One region of the Brevibacterium sp. 1718 genome, then DNA from elsewhere that is predicted to be linked to it. Evidence: riboswitches for the same ligand, from Rfam matches in the RefSeq annotation. Region 1 holds a riboswitch; each other region holds the start of a gene.
The links. Region 1 has a riboswitch for thiamine pyrophosphate ahead of thiC (phosphomethylpyrimidine synthase ThiC). Riboswitches for the same ligand answer to the same signal wherever they lie in the genome.
Positions count from the first base shown of each region.

Region 2: another riboswitch for thiamine pyrophosphate. It lies ahead of ACOZ9V_RS03880 (TenA family protein); the one in region 1 lies ahead of thiC (phosphomethylpyrimidine synthase ThiC).
Region 3: another riboswitch for thiamine pyrophosphate. It lies ahead of ACOZ9V_RS05470 (ECF transporter S component); the one in region 1 lies ahead of thiC (phosphomethylpyrimidine synthase ThiC).

Region 1 is NZ_CP186550.1:594,267-600,650, forward strand. Features, by position in the region: gene thiC (phosphomethylpyrimidine synthase ThiC) at 1-1,520, opposite strand, end outside; TPP riboswitch at 1,516-1,624, opposite strand; gene ACOZ9V_RS02590 (M18 family aminopeptidase) at 1,687-2,991, opposite strand; gene ACOZ9V_RS02595 (DUF1684 domain-containing protein) at 3,127-4,767, shown strand; gene ACOZ9V_RS02600 (M13 family metallopeptidase) at 4,869-6,384, opposite strand, start outside.
Region 2 is NZ_CP186550.1:908,224-914,607, reverse strand. Features, by position in the region: gene ACOZ9V_RS03900 (MFS transporter) at 188-1,570, shown strand; gene ACOZ9V_RS03895 (VOC family protein) at 1,625-1,987, opposite strand; gene ACOZ9V_RS03890 (ATP-grasp domain-containing protein) at 2,116-3,141, shown strand; gene ACOZ9V_RS03885 (uridine kinase) at 3,213-3,830, shown strand; TPP riboswitch at 3,887-3,993, shown strand; gene ACOZ9V_RS03880 (TenA family protein) at 3,988-4,674, shown strand; gene ACOZ9V_RS03875 (phytoene desaturase family protein) at 4,729-6,210, shown strand; gene ACOZ9V_RS03870 (hypothetical protein) at 6,268-6,384, opposite strand, start outside.
Region 3 is NZ_CP186550.1:1,257,506-1,263,889, reverse strand. Features, by position in the region: gene ACOZ9V_RS05480 (universal stress protein) at 1-420, shown strand, start outside; gene ACOZ9V_RS05475 (metallophosphoesterase) at 457-2,454, opposite strand; TPP riboswitch at 2,601-2,709, shown strand; gene ACOZ9V_RS05470 (ECF transporter S component) at 2,732-3,361, shown strand; gene ACOZ9V_RS05465 (ABC transporter ATP-binding protein) at 3,361-4,893, shown strand; gene ACOZ9V_RS05460 (energy-coupling factor transporter transmembrane component T family protein) at 4,904-5,731, shown strand; gene ACOZ9V_RS05455 (hypothetical protein) at 5,821-6,363, opposite strand.

The DNA of each region.
Region 1 (6,384 bases):
CGAGCCTTCGACAGCGCATCATCGCGGGCCGTCGCACCCGGGTGGCCCTTCGCGATATCGGCGGCATGCGCGGCGATCTTGTACGTGATCACCCCGGTCTTGACGTCGTCACGGTCGGGCAGCCCGAGATGCTCCTTCGGGGTGACGTAGCAGAGCATCGCCGTACCGTAGCGGGCGATCTCCGTCGCCCCGATCGCCGAGGTGATGTGGTCGTATCCGGGAGCGATATCCGTAACCAGCGGACCCAAGGTGTAGAACGGCGCACCGTGACAGAGCTCCTGCTGACGTTCGACATTCTCCCGCACGAGGTGGAGCGGAATGTGCCCGGGCCCTTCGACCATCACCTGGACGTCGTGGGCCCAAGCCCGTTCGGTGAGCTCGGCGAGAGTGTCGAGCTCGGCGAACTGGGCGGCATCGTTGGCATCGGCGATAGAACCCGGCCGCAGTCCGTCGCCGAGTGAGAAGGCGACATCGTAGCGAGCGAAGATCTCACAGAGTTCATCGAAGTGGGTGTAGAGGAAGTTCTCCTCGTGGTGGGCGAGGCACCAGCCGGCCATGATGGACCCGCCGCGTGAGACCATCCCGGTGACCCGGTCAGCCGTGAGAGGAACGTATCGCAGCAGCACACCGGCGTGCACGGTCATGTAGTCGACACCCTGCTCGCACTGCTCGATGACCGTGTCGCGATAGATCTCCCAGGTCAGCGCGTTCGCATCGCCGTCGACCTTCTCCAGCGCCTGATAGATCGGGACGGTGCCGATGGGGATCGGCGAATTGCGGATGATCCACTCCCTGGTGGTGTGGATGTCATTGCCGGTCGACAGATCCATGAGGGTGTCGGCACCCCACTTCGCGGCCCACCGCAGCTTCTGCACCTCCTCGGCGATGGAGCTGGTGACCGCGGAATTGCCGATGTTCGCATTGATCTTGACGAGGAACGCCCTGCCGATGATCATCGGCTCGGATTCGGGGTGATTGATGTTGTTCGGAATGATCGCGCGACCGGCGGCGAGCTCGGCGCGCACGAGTTCGACATCGCACTGCTCGCGAAGCGCCACGAACCGCATCTCCGGGGTGATGATGCCCTGCTTTGCGTAGTGCATCTGGGTCACCGTGCGGCCGGACTTGGCCCGACGGGGGACCGGTTTGCGTCCCTTCCACTGCTGCGACGGGGCACCTCGGCGGACGGCGGCACGACCGTCATCGGCGATGCGGTGGCCGCGGGCGTCATACGTCTCAGTGTCGAGGCGGTTCTCGATCCACGGGAATCGCAGAGCGGGCAGTCCCTCTTCCGGAATGCTGCCCGGTCCGACGGTGCGGTACACGTCGACGGGATCGTTGGCCCGACCGTTCGCGTCCTCGAGCTCGATGCGGGTCACGGGAACGCGGATACCGTGTTCCTCGTCCTCGACCCACGCCGGCGAATGCGTCGGATACTGCTCGAGGGTGAACTGGTCGTGCGAATCTGCGTCAGACGAAGTCGTGGCAGGGGCAGGTGTTTCAGGGGTGAATGCAGTCATCTGCAGTCCTCACTTCCTACGCCGGTATCAACCGGATCAGGTTCTACGGTCTCGGACGATCCAGTCCGATCTCAGCCCTTGCAGCGGGCTCCCGTGGGGTCGTGCCATTCGTATCACGACTGACGCAGTGAGGACAACCGTGGCTCCTTGAGCGACGGGAATGGGGTCAGCTGCCCTGGAGGAACGCCTTCGCAACGGCGCCGAGGGCGACGACGTCGGAGACCGCGACCATTTCGCGGGCCGAGTGCATCGAGTACAGGGCCGGACCCACATCGACGGTCGTCATGCCCAGTCGGGTTGCGGTCAGCGGTCCGATCGTCGACCCGCAGGGCATCGCATTGTTCGACACGAAATCCTGGTACTCGACTCCTGCGGCCGCGCACGCCTGTGACCACACGGCGGTGCCCACCGCATCCGTGGCGTAGCGCTGCTGAGCGTTGAGTTTGAGCAGGGGACCGCCGCCGAGGCGGGGGCGGACATGCGGATCGTGCCGTTCCGGATAGTTCGGATGGGCAGCATGCCCGGCATCGGAGGAGACACACACCGAGGTGGACATCGACGCGAGATAATCGCTGCGCGTCGACTGCGGCAGCAAGGAGGCGACGATGCGCTCGGTGACGTCGGCGAGGAACGGACCGCACGCGCCCGAGCGCGAATTCGACCCGATCTCCTCATGATCGAACGCCGCGAACAGTGGGATGCCGTCGAGCCCGTCGGCATCGAGCTGGGTGAGCGCGGTGACGCCGGCGTGGACGGAAAGAAGGTTGTCCAGCCTCGGCGAGGCGAAGAACTCCTCGGCGGCACCGAAGAGGGCCGGCTCCTGAACGGGAATGGTGTAGACATCGTGGCCGACGACGGACTCGGCATCGACCCCGGACGACTCTGCGAGCAGCTCGATGATGTCCGCCTCGGCGAGGTCGGCCAGGCCGATGACGGGAGTGGTGTGACGCTGCTTGTCCAGGGCAAGACCCTCATTGACCTGCCGGTCGAGGTGGATCGCGAGCTGCGGGATGCGGGCGATCGGCCCGGTTCGGGCGAGCACGATGCTGCCGTCGGCCAGGCTGAGTCGACCCGCGAAGGCGAGCTCACGATCGAGCCACGAATTCAACAGCGGCCCGCCGTAGATCTCCACCCCGACCTGCCGGGTGCCTTCGGCGGTGAACTCGCCGCCGGGTTTGAGTTTGAACGCCGGGGAGTCGGTGTGGGAACCGAACACACGGAACCGGGGAGCCGCCTCGGTGACGGTGGGATTCATCCACGCGATGAGCGCGCCGTCGCGGATGACGTAGTGCCCGGTTCCGGGCGTCAGCGCCCAGGGAACGGACTCGTCGAGGCGGGAGAAACCGGCCTTTTCCAGGCGTTTCGCCGCGGTGTCCACCGCGTGGTAGGAGCTGGGAGATGCGCTGACGAAGTCGCCGAGGTCGGCCGCTGTCGTCGCGGCCACATCCGGTCTCGGGAGTGATTCATTCATTTCCCCAGCCTATCGTTTGCGGTAGTTTGGAGGTGAAGAAGATCAGGTCTCAGACGCCGGGTTGCCACCGGGTCCGAGAATCAGGCGGGGGCAGCGACCCTGCGACCGCACCAGCGACGGCAAGGAGTGTTCGACGTGAACCAGTTCGTGACGGAGTGGAACACCTGGCGCGACTCACGGAACTCAGCCCTTGCGAAACCGTTCGGCTGGCTCAGCGTCGTCGGACTCCACTGGCTCGACGCCGAATCGACCTGGACCGACGCCCCCGGCACGTTCACCGTCGACGACGGCTGGGTGACCGTATCCCTGAAGACCGGAATCAAGGCCGGCCCCGCAGCCGAGACATTCGACCTGCTCAGCAAGGTCGACAACGGTGAGTCAGCTGGTGCCGTTGCTGCTTCTGGCGTGAACGGCGGAGGACCGACCCGTGCGACCAGCCCGGCCGTGCCCAGCGACACCTCGACTCTGCCGAGGGTGATGGACCAGTCCGGTGCGGGCGCGGCTGCGGCAGACGCTGCGGGTGCCGACTCTTCTGCTGGGACGGACGCCGGACCCGGTGCGGGATCTGACGGGCACGCAGCAGCGCCCGCCAAGCCACAGGTCCGCGTGGAAGAGAACGGGTTCAGCGCGAAGCTTCCGAACGGCGGCTCGCTCAACTGGTTCACCGTCGGCAACGTCCTCTACGAACTCATCGATCGGGGCGGCCGCCTCGGCGTGCGTGTGCGCAATTCGAAGTCCCCGCTGCTCGGGAAGTTCTTCGAGGTTCCGGTCTTCGACCCGGACCCGGACTTCGTCTTCCTCGCCCGGTTCACCAGGTTCGACCCGTTCAAGACCTACACCATCGAAACCGCCCAAGAGGACCTGCAGCTGCAGACACAGGCGGCGGGAACCGTCACCTTCGAGACCTCGCACGGTGAGGTGAGCCTGCTCGCCACCGGGTGCCCGAAGACCGGACTCCAACTGGACTTCCACGATTCGACGAACGGGAGCACCACCGCCGCGTGGCGGACCATCGACCTCGGAGTGCCGAATCAGGACGGGTCGCTCGTCATCGATTTCAACCGTGCGGTGAACTACCCGTTCGCGTTCACCTCATTCGCCACCTGCCCGGCCCCGATCGAGGGAAACGTCGTTCCCTTCGACGTCACCGCAGGTGAGCGGCGCCCCCCGTTCTTCTACTCGGAGGCCGGGATCAACGTGCCGTTCCTCTTCTACGTGTGGTGGGACGAAGAGAGCGCCGAGGTGACCCGCCCCTGGTATTCGCGTTTCGGCCTCGACATCACCATCCTCAACCCCAACCACGACGACGGGCGGATCTCGCTCGTCGGCTTCGACGGGGTTGCGATGTCAGGCGGGGATCTGTCGCCGCTGGGGCGCAAGGCCCGGTCGCGGCTCATCGATGTCGCCACCGAAGCGCTGACCTCACGGATTCCGGTCATCGGCATCGGCGCGTACTCGGCGTTCGTCATCCAGGCCCAGCGGGAGCTGCGTTCGCAGCAGGGCTACGTCGACGGCATCGAAACCGAATACGAGGCGTCGGCGGAGCGTCTGCTCATCGTGATGAACAACGAACTCGACCCGAAGCAGGCCGGATTCGACATCGTCCACACCGACGCCAGCGGGCTGATCTACGTGGAGATGCCCTTCAACATTCCGCTCGAGTCCGACCGCACCGAAGTCGAGGACTTCCAGTCGGCGATGGAATCCGGCGCCTCGATCACGAGCTGGCAGGAATTCGACTATCGCATGGTCGCCCTCATCCGACACCACCGCTGAGGGCCGTCCCGCTTCAGTCCCAGCGCCCGTTTCCTCCCAGAACTACCTGACGGCGGCCCAGCAACCTCGCGCGAGGTTGCTGGGCCGCCGTCAGGTAGCAATTACCAGATGGTGACTCGCTGGTCGGGGGCTAAGTACATGCCGTCGCCCTCTGCCACGCCGTAGGAGTCGTGGAAGGCGGTCATGTTCTTCACGACCTGGTTGCAGCGGAACTCCTCCGGCGAATGCGGGTCGATCGAGAGCCTGCGCACACGCTCCTCGGTGCGCATCTTCGACCGCCATGCCTTCGCCCACGCCTCGAAGAACGCCTTCGCCTGCTCGGCCGACGGCGCCACCGGCACGCCCGGGGTGCCCGCGCGTTCGCCGAGTTCGAGCTCGAGCGCCTTCCACCCGATCGACAGACCACCGAGGTCGCCGATGTTCTCACCGACCGTCAGCGCCCCGTTGACGTGCTGATTCGGTTCGAGACCTGTCGGGACCAGCTCTTCGTACTGGGCGATGAGTGCGTTCGTGCGCTCCTCGAACAGGGTCCGATCCGATTCGGTCCACCAGTCGACGAGGTTGCCGTCACCGTCGTAGCGCGATCCCTGATCGTCGAACCCGTGACCGATCTCGTGGCCGATGACCGCGCCGATCGCTCCGAAGTTCGCGGCCACCTCACCGGAGGCGTCGAAGAACGGCGGCTGGAGGATCGCTGCCGGGAAGACGATCTCGTTCATCACCGGGTGGTAGTAGGCGTTGACCGTCTGCGGGGTCATCAGCCATTCCGTGCGGTCGATGGGCCCGCCGATCCGCTTCACCTGCCGCACATGCTCAGCCTGCGAGCAGCGACGCACATTGCCCACCAGGTCGGAGGCGTCGATCGCGGCCGGGTACTCCCGCCACACCTCCGGATAGCCGACCTTCGGGGTGAACTTCGAGAGCTTGACCAGGGCGCGTTTCTTCGTCTCCTCGCTCATCCAGTCGAGTTCGCGGATCGACTTGTCGTAGGCCTTGATGAGCATGCCCACGAGGTGGTCGATCGCGTCCTTGGACGACGGCGGGAACTCCGCTGAGACGTAGAGTTTGCCCACGGCCTCACCGAGGTAGCCCTCGACGAGGCTGACCCCGCGCTTCCAGCGCTCCCGCAGGGCAGGAGTGCCCGAGAGAGTGCGGGAGTTGAAGTCGAAGTTCTCCTCGACGAACTCATCGGAGAGCAGCGAGGCGGTGTCGGAGACGACGACGAAGCGCAGCCACGTCTTGATGGTCTCGATGTCGGTCTCCGCCCACACCTTCGCCATGCCCGTGACGAACGAGGGCTGGGAGACCACGAGGTATTTGAGATCAGACGCATCGGCGGTGAGGATCCCCAGGTAGGAGTCGAAGTCGAACTCGGGTCCGAGGTCGCGCAGCTCGGAGATCGAATACTTGTTGTACGTCTTCTCCGCATCACGGCAGGCCACGCGGTCCCAGTGGTGGCGGGCGAGTTCGGTCTCGAACGTCATCACCTTGGCGGCCACCTCGGCGTCGGAGATTCCGGACTTCTCGCCGAGGCCGGCAAGGGCCGCGATCTTCTGTACGTGGGCGAGGAATTTCGCGCGCACCTCGGCGTGGTCGTCGTTGAAGTAGTAGTCCTCG
Region 2 (6,384 bases), 310 kb from region 1:
ACCTGGCTGAGAGCAACGACATCAACCAGAACGATGAGGGGCTCGCGGAGACGACTGCGCGTGATTCTCAGACTCTGTGGATTCGCGCCCGGGTCGCGTTCCCGCAAGCCTCTCACCGGCAATCGGAGGGAGGGACATGTTCGGACCGGATAATGTCCGCCGGCGGTGGCGGCCGGAAGAGATCACAGTGACCAAGCCCGATGTGACGAAGCGGGCCATCGGCGCCGCGGCCATCGGCAACATCACCGAGTGGTACGACTTCGGTGTCTACGGCTACCTCGCCGTCGTGATTGAGGGAATCTTTCTGCCGGAGGACTCAGGACCGATCGGGACCGTCATCGTCGCCGGACTCTTCGCCGTCGCCTTCCTTGTCCGTCCGCTCGGCGGTCTGGTGTTCGGCCCTTTGGCCGACAAGATCGGGCGCAACAAGGTGCTGGCGATGACGATGATCATGATGGCTGCCGGCACCTTCCTCATCGGTGTCATCCCCGACTATGCGACCGTCGGCCTGTGGGCACCGTTCCTGTTGCTGGCCTGCCGTCTGCTCCAGGGGTTCTCCACCGGCGGCGAGTACTCGAATGCGATGACCTTCATCGCCGAATACGCACCCGACCGGCGCCGCGGCTTCCTCGGCAGCCTGCTCGAGGTCGGAACGTTCACCGGCTACGTCCTCGGTGCACTCGTCGCCACGATCATGCAGGCTGTTTCGACTCCCGAGTTCCTCGAGTCGTGGGGCTGGAGGATCCCGTTCTTCGTCGCTCTGCCTCTCGGCTTCATCGGCGTCTACCTGCGCACGAAGCTCGCGGATACTCCTGCCTACAAGGAGATGGAGAAGCTCTCCGAACAGGAGGAGCAGAAGAACCACGCCAAGGGCGAGTTCAAGAAGATCTTCAAGCTGTGGCCGAACCTGCTGGCCTGCTGTGGTCTGGTGCTGGCGTGGAACGTGACGAACTACATGCTCACCTCCTTCATTCCCGTGTACTTCCCGATGGTCGAGGACCTCCAGGGCAGCGGCGGAGTCTCAGAACTGACCTCGCAGGTCCTGCAGATCATCGTCATGGCCTGCTGTCTGGCGCTCATCCCGGTCATCGGCAAGCTCTCGGACAGGCTGGGCCGCAAGGCCGTTGTGCGCGCGGGAGCGCTCTCGCTCATCGTGCTCTCGTTCCCGTCACTGTGGCTCATCCGCGGGCACAACGACTTCGTGGTCTTCCTCGGGCTGCTCATCATGGGGCTCAGCCTCATCTGCTTCAGCGCTACGATGCCCTCGACTCTGCCGTCGCTGTTCCCGACGATGGTCCGCGCCGGTGCACTGGCGATCGCGTTCAACGTCTCGATCTCGCTGTTCGGCGGCACGACGTCGTTCGTCATGACCTCGCTCATCAACGCCACCGGATTCCTCATGTGGCCGGCGATCTACCTCATGGCCGCTGGAGTCATCGGGCTCGTCACGATCCACTTCGTGCCTGAGAGCAATCGTCGTCCGCTGTGGGGTTCGACTCCGTCGGCGGCGTCGAAGGAAGAGGCGAAGGACCTCGCCCAGGAGCTCAACGAGGAGGCCGACCTGGTCTGAGCCGGCGCGTATCAGCGCCGTCGGTCTCTCCGGATCAGCTCTGGGCGGGGCCGGTCATCCCTTGCACAGGCAGAACGGGTGGCCGGCCGGGTCGAGGAACACTCGGAACGTCTCTCCCGGCTGCTCTGGGGCCTTGCCTGCGCCGATCTCGAGCACGGCTTCCTCGGCGACGTCGAGGTCATCGACCATGACGTCGAGGTGCATCTGCTGCGGGTGGGCCTGCCCGGGCCAGCTGGGTGCGTGGTAGTCCTCGACCTGCTGGATGCAGATCGGCGGCCACGAATTGGAGACGACTTCTGCCCAGGTGCCGTCTTCTTCGACGGTGACCGACCAGTCCAGGAGTTTGCCGTAGAACTCTGCGAGTTCACCGGCGTCAGGGGCGTCGAGCACGACAACGGGCTGCTTTGCGATAGCCATGCCCCGAGTCTACGCCGCCGCACTGACACAGCGAAGGGCTGGACACCAGGGCGTAGGATTGTTGAGCAGATCCGCCGATGTTTCCGCGTACTCTCGGCCGCACCGGCTCCACACGATGAAGGTTCGCGATGAGTTCTCATGCCCTGCCCGTCGGCGGCACTCCGACGGTGCACATCATCCACGACAATCCGGAATGGATCGCACCATTCACGGATGCGCTCGACCGCCTCGGCGTCGCACACGTCGAATGGCTGCTGCCCGAGACCACGATCGATCTCGACGCCGAGCCCCCACAGGGGGTGTTCTGGTCGCGGCTGTCGGCGTCGGCGCACACCCGGACCGATCCGCATGTGAAGGAGTACGGGCGTGCGGTCCTCGACTGGCTCGCCGCCGCCGGCCGCCGAGTCATCAACGGACGCGATGTCTACGAGCTCGAGGTGAGCAAGGTCCGTCAGCATCGCGAGCTGGCCGGCCGGGGCTTCGATGTTCCGCGCACCGCCGCCGCGTTCGGACCGGGGGCGCTCGTCGACGCCGCGGCCGGCTTCACTCCCCCATTCATCACGAAGCACAATCAGGGCGGCAAGGGCCTCGGTGTGCGTCGCTTCGACTCCCACGCCGAGCTCGAGGCGGTCGCCGATGAGTTCGCGCCCGGTGGAGCGAATGCGCCGATCGACGGCATCACCCTCATCCAGGAATATGTGCAGCCTGCCCAGCCGTTCATCACCCGTGCCGAAGTCATCGGCGGACGCTTCCACTATGCGGTGCGCGTCGACATCTCAGGTGGGTCGTTCGAGCTGTGCCCGGCCGATGCCTGCACGATTCCGAGTGCCGGGGCCGATCCCGACGTCGAGGCGGTCCCCCAGTTCGCCCGCCGTGAGGAGATCACGGCCGGAACACCGCTCATCGCTCGGCTCGAGACGTTGTTGGCCGACCTCGGCATCGAGATCGCCGGCGTCGAGTTCATCGAGACCGCCGACGGCCGTCAGGTCGTCTACGACATCAACACGAACACGAACTACAACCCGTCCGTCGAGTCCGCCGAACAGTCGGCAGGTCGTCAGCCTGCCGCGGACCGTATCGCCGATTTCATCGCCGACACCCTCGCCGAGGCGGCCCCACCGTCCGTGCCACTCGCCGGGTCCGCATCCAGGTGAGGTCCCGGGACACGGTCCTACGTCACCTGCTCGCCGATCTCCGCGCAGTCCGGCCTAGGCAACGCGCTCTCGTGGCCCTCGATGGGGTCGACGGTGTGGGGAAGACGATGCTCGCTCACGAGCTCGTGAATTTGGCCAAGACCGCTGCGGACGTTCCTGGACAAGATTCCGACCGCCGGGTCACCGCCATCAGCATCGACGGGTTCCACCACCCTCGGGCGATCCGCTACGCCCAAGGCAAGGGGCCAGACACCTTCTATCGCCGTTCCTATGATTACGGAGCCTTCGTCGAATCCGTCGTCGAACCACTTCGACGAGGCGACTCGGTCGTTCCAGCCGTGTGGGACGTCGACAAGGATCGGCCGATAGCGCCCGAACCTCGGAGCCTGCCGAACGACTGCGTCCTCCTGGTCGAGGGAATCTTCCTCCATCGTCCCGAGCTTGTGGATCTCTGGGATGCGAGCATCTGGGTCGATGTTCCGTTTGAAGTCTCGGTCCCACGAGGAAACGAGCGATTTGCCGGAGCCTTCGATGCCGATCCCGAGGATGAGTCGAATCGCCGCTACGTCGGTGGTCAGCGACTCTACTTCGCCGAGGCTGCTCCGTGGGAAAACGCCACATGGGTGCTCGACAATCGCGATCTGGAACGGCCGACCCTGATCCGCCGGTCCGGGCCCGACCGGCCCTGATCTGCCGGCCCTGGCCCGTTCGCTCTGACAGCACACCTTATCCCGATGATAGTGTCGATGTGCTACAGGGGAGCGCCGAAAGGACCGGCGCTGAGAGTGCGCATGCAGACCCTTTGAACCTGATCCGGTGAGCACCGGCGGAGGGAGTGGACAAGCAATGACCACCACAGATTTCGACACATCGATCACCGTGGACGCCGACGGAGCGGTATCAGCACTGGTGAGTTCGACCAGCCGGCAGTGGGCGGGAGCCGTCGAACACAGATTCGTCCAGGATCTCTTCGCCGGCAGCATCGACGACGCAGTGATGCGCGACTATCTGGTGCAGGACTATCAGTTCTTCGAGTCGTTTCTGTCGATGCTCGGCGCGTGCGTGGCCCACGCCGATGAACTCGAGGCGAAGCTGCGGTTCGCCCGACAGCTGGGAATGCTCGTCGCCGATGAGGACACCTATTTCGTCGACTCCTTCGCCGAATTGGGAGTCGATACAGCCGATTATCTCCACCCGGAACTGACCGCCCCGACGGTTGGGTTCCGCAATCTCATGGACTCGTCAGTCGCTTCGGCGTCGTATCCGCAGCTGCTCGTCGTCCTCGTTGTCGCCGAATGGCTCTATCTCGACTGGGCCGAGTCCCGGAAGGACATGCCGCCGCGACATATTCACCGAGGCTGGATCGATCTCCACCGAGGCGAGGCCTTTCACGGGTGGGTGCAGTTCCTCGTCGACGAACTCGAACGCGTCTTCCCCTCCGGCGACGCCGAAGCCGCCGAGTCCCTGACCCGCGTGTGGCGGCACGCCGTCGACCTCGAATGCGCTTTCTTCGACAACGTGTACGACAACTGAGCCGCCAGGGAACGCACACCGCAGCCGTCCATCTCACTGACCTAGACTGGCCCCATGAGCACAGGTGTAGATGCAGTCGTCATCGGATCCGGCCCGAACGGCATGGCCGCCGCCGTCACCATGGCCCGTGCCGGGCTGAGCGTCGAAGTCTACGAGGCTCAGCCGACGATCGGCGGCGGCGCCCGCACCCTCGACCTCGGTCTGGCCCCCGGCGTCACTCATGACATCTGCTCGGCCGTCCACCCACTGGCCATCGCCAGCCCCTTCTTCGTCGACTTCGACCTGCGTGCCCGCGGCCTCGAGTTCACCACCCCCGAGATCTCCTACGCCCAGCCCCTCGACGGCAAACCCGCCGCGCTGGCCTTCCACGATCTCGAAAAGACGGTCGACCACCTCGGCGCGGCAGGACCGGAATGGCGGCGTTTCTTCGCTCCGCTGCTCGACCGGGTCGATGACGCGATCTGGCTCTCCCTCGGTGACAAACGTTCTGTGCCAGAGACCCTGCGCGATCTTCCCGGCATCGCGAACGTCGTGAAGTTCGGCCTGCGGCTCCTGTCCCAGGCCAGTCCCGCGTGGAACATTCCGCTCTCCCACGAATCCTCCCAGGCCCTGTTCACCGGCGTCGCCGCGCACGCCATCGGTGGGCTGCCGGCGATGGGCACCGCGGCCACGGCCACGATGCTCTCTACCGTCGCCCACGCGGGCGGCTGGCCCTCCCCCATCGGCGGATCGCAGTCGATCATCGACTACCTCGTCGCCGACCTCGAAGCCCACGGCGGAACCGTGCACACGGATGCGCGCATCGACCACGTATCGGACATGCCCGCTGCCCGCGCCTACCTGCTCGACACCTCGGCGCTGAACGCCGCGCAGATCTTCTCCGGCCTCATCCCGAGCCACGTCGACAAAGCCCTGCGCAGCTTCAAACACGGCAACGCCGCTGCCAAGGTCGACTTCGTCCTCAATGGACCGGTCCCCTGGTCCGACCCCGAGGTCGGCCGTGCCGGCACTATCCACATCGGCGGATCCCGGACGCAGATGGCCGCCGCCGAGGCACAGGTGATGTCCGGTCGCATGCCCGCCGATCCCGTGTGCCTCGTCTCGGATCCGACCGTCTTCGACCCATCCCGCGAGGTGAACGGCCTGCGACCGCTGTGGACGTATGCGCACGTGCCCTTCGACTGCCCGCTCGACCCGACCGAGTACATCACCCGCCAGCTCGAACGCTTCGCCCCGGGCTTCCGCGACCGCATCGTCGCGCACAACGCGATCCCCGCCTCCGAGATGGCCGGGCACAACCAGAACTACATCGGCGGGGACATCGCCACCGGCATCGTCTCCTTCTACCGGATGATGGCCCGCCCGCGCACCAGCTGGGACAACTACAGCCTCGGCGTCCCCGGTGCCTACCTGTGCTCGGCAGCGACCCCGCCGGCACCGGGCGTGCACGGGATGAACGGCTGGTTCGCCGCCCGCCGGGCTCTCAAGTCCCGGTTCGGGATCACGGAGGCCCCGAGCCTGGCCCCGGGCGACTGATCCCTCCCTGCCGGCCCCGACCGTCTGAGCGCGTCTCCACAGGGACGCGCGGCCGGCTCAGCCCCGCACCCACCGATCAGCGTCGCTGTCATAGTGCCATTCGGCCACCTCGGTGACGGCCTCGATGACGTTGTTCAGCCAGTACGTAGTATCCGGGTGCCAGCCCGCCACGAG
Region 3 (6,384 bases), 660 kb from region 1:
GTCGTCGCGGTCGACGGTTCCGACACCGGTCGGGTCGCCATGTTCACGGCAGCCGCCGAGGCCGCCTTACGCGGCACGGAACTCGAACTCGTCGTGGTGCTGCCGGCCGGTGAGGAATGGCTCTACTGGTACCCCGACCTCGAACTCAGCTCCGAGGTCACCGCGCGTCGACAGAGGCAGCTGACCGAATCACTCGAGAAGGAAGCCGCGACGCTGTCGGAGCAGTTCCCGGATCTGACGGTGACCACCTCGGTGCCGGTCGGCGATCCGACTGAGACTCTTGTCGAGATCAGCTCCCGCGCACAGCTGACGGTGATGGGCACCCGTGGGCGCGGACGGATCCGCAGCGCACTGCTGGGATCCGTCTCGCGCGGAGTCCTCAACCACGCCGAGGGTCCGGTCATGGTGGTTCCGAGCTAATCGACAGCGCCGGGTTGATCAGCACGGCTGTGCCGATCAGCTGAGCCCGGCACCTCGGCGGCGACGGCTCACCACGAGAAGTGTCGCACCGAGTGCCAGCGCTCCCGCGCCGACGGCCAAGGGCAGTGCGAGCCCACCGCCGGTGCGGGGCAGGTCTCCATCCCCACTCGCCGATGCGGTCCCGGATGAATCCGAATCATCGCCCGTTCCTGCGGCGTTCGCCTCGGTCGCATCTGCCTCGGAGCCGGAGTCGGCAGTGCCGGCATCTGCTGTCCCCGAGTCTGTTCCGTTCTCGTCGTCGGTACCGTCAGACCCGACACCACCCGAGGCAGCACCGTCGGAGGCGGCGCTGTCGGAGGCGGTGCCACCCGTACCAGCGTCGTCGCTGGTTCCGGCATCCTCGGCACCTGCGTCCGCGTCGTCGCTGGTTCCGGCATCATCGGCACCTGCGTCCGCGTCGTCGCTCGTTCCTGCACTGTCGGCGTCATCATTCGCACCTGCATCATCAGCACCTGCCGCGGAGTCGGCACCCGCGCTGGCGCCGGAACCGGCGTCTGCACCGGCGTCGTCATCCGGGGCGGGTTCTTCCGCCTCGGCGCGCCTGAGTTCGACATCGTCGATCTGCTCGGCTGCGGCCTGCGCTTCCGCGCGCTCACCATCGGCCGGTGGCCCACCTGCCGGCACCTCATAGGTCGTCGCCCGCAGCGCCTCGTCGCTGACCCGGACCCGCGTGAAGGCGGGCACGTCGTTGTGGACGCTCTTGCCTTCCCAGTCGAGGCCGGGAACGTAGTCATAGAACTTCGACCCTGATGACGAGGTCAGCGTGAGGTAGAGCGTCTGCCCGTCTTCCTTCTCTTCCTCGGCTCCCGCTTCGGAGCCCTCAACAGGCTTGCCTTCGCCGTCCATGAGGAAGGTGCGGTTATAGATGTGGTCGTGGCCGGAGACGACGAGGTCGATGTCATTGCGGGCCGCGACCGGAGGGATCGCCTTCCGCAGCCGTTTGACGTCGAGGTCGTCCCAATGGGTTGCCGTCGAATAGATCGAGTGGTGGAACCCGAGAACAGTCCAGCGTGCCTGGTCTCCGTGCTCGGCGACGACCTCGTCGATGAACTCGGCGTGGGCATCCATGTCCGGGCTGTTCGAGTTGATGTTGAGGAACAGGACCCCGTCCTCGATGAACCAGTAGTCGCCGCCGGAGGTGATGACGCCGCCACCGCCGTGATCCTGGCTGACATTGGGTCGGTTGAAGTGCTGCTCGTAGGCTTTCGAAGACACATCGTGGTTGCCGATCGTCGTCGCCTGCGGGATCGTGCGGGTCGCTTCCGGTGCCAGGTACTGCGCGTACTGCTCCTGGTTGCCGGCGGAGTTGACCTGGTCTCCCAGCGAGTAGAAGAAGCTCGGGTCGTCAGCAGTGGCCGCCGCCGAGGACAGGGTCCGGTCCCAACCGGCAGCGTCGTCTGGATCCCCGCCTCCGGCACCGACCTGGGGGTCGCCGAAGACGAGGAATTCGTCGTCTCCTCCAGCAGACCCTGTGGTGAACTGCTGCACCTCGGTGTACCCGTCCTCTTCGCTGCCGACCTGGTAGGCGTAGTCAATGCCAGGTTTCAGGTCGGTCATGCTCGCATGGTTGAAGTGACGCTTGAGGTCGGCGGCAAGGCCCGAGTCCGTGGTCTCAGCCTTGTCAGCATCGGCGGGGAGCTTTCCGCCAACGAGCTCACTCGCCGGCGCCCACCGGATCTCTCCCCCACCGGCACTCTCACTCATCCACGAGAGGTTGCGCGCCGTGGAGTCGGCCCCGACCTGCAACACGGTATCGGTGATCGCCTCGCTCCCAGCATCCGCCTCGGCGGGCGAATCCGACCGGTCCGGGCTGCGGGTCTGAACAGAGTCGGCATTCGCACCCTGGGTCGCGGTCGGCCCTCCGGAGCCGAGAGATGGTTCGGCACGCACGGGCACCGGGGCCGCCACCAGAGCGGCGAGCAGGGTGGCGGCGGACAGGGCACTGAGCGGTCTCTTAAGTCGATGCGTATTCACCCGCCCATTCCTACTGACCAGTAGTGTCCGATTGTTCGAGGCCCATCGACGGGAATGGGAACGGGAAGTGAATCCTCGATGACCGCCCCCGGCCTCCGCGTCGCCACGGATCCCGGTCGCTGCCCCGCTCCCCTGTTGTACAGTGGTGGCTACGACAGGGGAGCGCCGTCAGGGGCGCTGAGAGTGCAGAAAAAGCTGCAGACCCTCGAACCTGATGCGGTTAGCACCGTCGAAGGAAGTCGAGACTCTTCACCCCTCCTTGAAATGAGGAGGCACAATGCCGAAAACCACCACGCCGAACACCACACCCACCCCTTCACGCGCCTTCACCGCGGCGCCGAAATCCAAACAGTGGCGGGTGGTCGACTATGTCACCACCGCCGTTCTCGGCATCGCCGTGGGACTCGTGTTCTGGGTGTTGGCGCTGAGTTGGAAGGTCCTCGAACTCGCCTTCCAGGCATTCCCGCCGTCGATCGGCCTCATCGCCGGGCTCTGGGTGCTGGCCGGTCCGCTCGCCGGTGCGATCATCCGCAAACCCGGTGCCGCGCTCCTGTGCGAACTCATCGCGGCCATCGTCGAAGCCGTCCTCGGCTCCCACTTCGGAGCAACCGTTCTGCTCTCGGGTCTGCTGCAGGGCCTCGGTGCCGAACTCGTCTTCGCCGCCTTCGGCTACAAGCGCTTCACCCTGTGGGTCACCGCCGCATCGGGCATGCTGGCGGCTGCGTTCATGGCCGTGAGCGAGAACATCATGTACAACGCAGAATGGCAGTTCGGCTTCCAGGCGATTTACGCCGTCTGCGCGATCGTCTCCGGCCTCGTCATCTCCGGGATCGGCGCCTGGTTCGCCTATCGGGCGATCGCGGCCACGGGTGCTCTGAGCTCCTTCGCCTCCGGCCGTCTGCGCTGATGGCGCTGCCGATCACGGCCGCCGGCTTCTCATGGTCGCACACCGACCGTGACCAGCCGGCTGTCGGTCCACTCGACCTTCAGATCGCGGCCGGAGAGAAAGTGCTGCTGCTCGGCGCCTCCGGGGCCGGCAAATCGACGTTCCTCCACGCCGTCGCCGGTGTCCTGCCCGAGGAATCGGGTGAGGCCACCGGTGAACTCCTCGTCGGCGGTGAGAAACCGGATCCCCGCCGAGGCAGCACCGGGCTGGTCCTCCAAGATCCCGATTCTCAGGTGATCTTCTCCCGCATCGGTGATGATGTGGCGTTCGGGATGGAGAACCTCGGACTCCCGTCCGAGACAATCGACGCTCAGGTCCCCGAGTCCCTGCAGGCGCTGGGACTCGATCTGCCGCCGGAGCATCCGAGTGCCGCTCTGTCCGGCGGGCAGAAGCAGCGGCTGGCTCTGGCCGGGATCCATGCGATGGCCCCGGAGGTCATCGTCCTCGACGAACCGACGGCCAATATCGATCCCGCCTCGGCCGCCGAGGTCCGCGATGCCGTGCTCACCGTGCAGGCCGAGACACAGGCGACCATGCTCGTCGTCGAACACCGGGTCGAGCTGTGGATCGATCACGTCGACCGGGTCATCGTGCTCGGCCGCGACGGCATTGCTGCCCAAGGTCCGCCCGCGCAGATCTTCTCCGATCCGGACCTGACCGACACACTCGTCGACTGCGGAATCTGGATGCCGCGGCACTCCCCCGACTCGCGCCGAGGCGGAACCGCAGAAATCAATAGGACGACGGGCCGCCTCGGCGAGGTTCTGCTGCGCACCCATCGGCTCAGCGTTGCTCGACCGCGCATGGCCGCCCCCACCGCGGCCGGCCTGGAGCTGAGCCTGCGTGCCGGTCAGGCGCTCGGAATCGTCGGTGCGAACGGGGCAGGCAAATCGACGACGGCCCTGACCTTGGCGGGTCTGCTGCCCGAATTCTCCGGGCAGGTCCTCGCCGAGGCGGCCCTGCGGGAAGGAGCCAAACGGGCCCGGCCTTTCGCCTGGCCGTCGAAGCAGTTGGCGGCGCGCATCGGCATGGTCTTCCAGGAACCGGCGCACCAGTTCCTCACCTCGAGCGTGGCGACCGAACTCGAGCTTGGCCCCCGACTGGCCGGATGGTCTGCCGCCGAGTCGCAGGCACGGGTGGATGAGCTTCTTGAGGGACTCGGTCTCACCGGGTTGGCGCAGGCTCATCCGCAGAGTCTCTCAGGTGGGGAGAAGCGTCGCCTGTCGGTGGCGGCGATGCTGGCTCCCCGGCCCCGGGTACTCATCGTCGATGAGCCGACCTTCGGTCAGGATGCGCTGACGTGGGCGCGGTTGGTGGAGATGTTCCTCGATGTCTTGGAACACGGTTCCGCGGTGGTCGCGGTTAGCCACGATCAGGCGTTCCTCGAGGCCATAGGGGCCGATCTCCTCCAGCTCGGCGACCGCAGCAGCGCAGAACAAGCCGACATCAGTGGGTCGGATTCGCATGTCAGGGCGGGTGATCGCGGTGAGTGACAGTCTCGATATGAATTCTCGCCCCGCCTCCGAGGTCGCCGCAGAGGATCCGGGGCAGCTCATCCCCGTGGTGCGTTCCACCGCTTTGGCTCGGTGCAATCCGCTGACGAAGATCGCAGTCGCGCTCATCCTCATGGTCGGGGCGCTGCTGAGCATCGATCTCGTCTCTGCCGGAGTGGTGCTGCTGGCAGCATTGCTGGCTCTGCCGGCGACGGGACTCGATCTGATGGCCGCGGCCAAGCGGCTGTGGTTCCTCCCCGCCGGAGCCCTGCTTGCGGCCTGGGGCACAGCGCTGCTGGCGGAGAAGACCGGGGATGTGGTCGTCGACTTCGGTCCGATTCTGTTCACCACGGAGTCACTGGCCGCGGCCGCGGCGATCTTCGTCCGTGCCCTGGCGTTGGCGATCCCACTCATCGTTCTCGCGTCGACGATCGATCCGCGTGACCTCGCCGATGCGCTCATTCAGCGCCTGCGACTGCCGGAGGTCGTCGTGGTCTCGGTTCTCGCGGCCTCACGTCTGCTCGGACTGCTCGTCAGCGAGTGGCAGGTGCTGGCGATGGCCAGGCGGGCCAGAGGCGTCGCGGGCGGTTCGCTTCTGCGGCGCACGGGCAGCCTCTTCAGCGGGGTATTCGTTCTGCTCGTGGTCTCGATTCGCCGGGCAACGACCTTGGCGATGGCGATGGAGGGGAGGGCATTCGGTCGTCCCGGACGCACGTGGCGCAGGCGGTCGAAGTTCGCGGTCCGAGATCTCGTGGCGGTGCTTCTCAGTCTGGCCGTCTGCGCGGTCGCGATCGGTGCAGCTCGCGTGCTCGGAGTCTGGAACCCGATCATCGGCTGAGGCGGATCGGGTGTCTCGGAGCTGCCGTGCTCACAAGAGGTCGGAGCCGTTCCACCGGCGGTCGATCAGAGCTGCCGGACGGTCAGAGCTCAGAGCTGCTTGAGGAAGTCCTTGCCGAAGGCCCGCCATTCCTCCAGGGTTTCGGGGCTGGGAAGCTTCGACGTGGTGAGGACGAAGAGTGTCTTGTCTTCGCTCTTCGTCTCAGCGGCGGCTTCGACCTTGGCGCCGCCCTCGAGGTTGGCTCGCCAGAAGGAGCGCTTCGCTGTCTCCGAGGTGCGGGGATCACCGTCGAGGGCTACCTCGTTGAGGGTGTCGCCGACGAGGGACGCGAATTTTTCGATGAGTGCGGAACGATCGCCGGGAATGGTGCGGGAGACGGTGACGTCGAAGGTGCCGTCGGCGCGCTGGCCGGGGACTCGACGTCCGATCTCCTGCTCGTAGGCGACGACGGCGCCCTGGACCCACCAGCCGTGGTTGTCGACTCTGCCGTCGAATTGGGGATAGAGAGCGTCGGCGAGTTCCTTGTGACTCGCCGACGCTCCCCCGGCCGCCTCCAAGCGAGCACGGGTGTCGGCCCATGGTTCGCCCAGGGCCTTTTCGATCGATGCGATGTTCTGCGCTTTGATCGCCATGGGTCCGAGTGTAGACAGTTC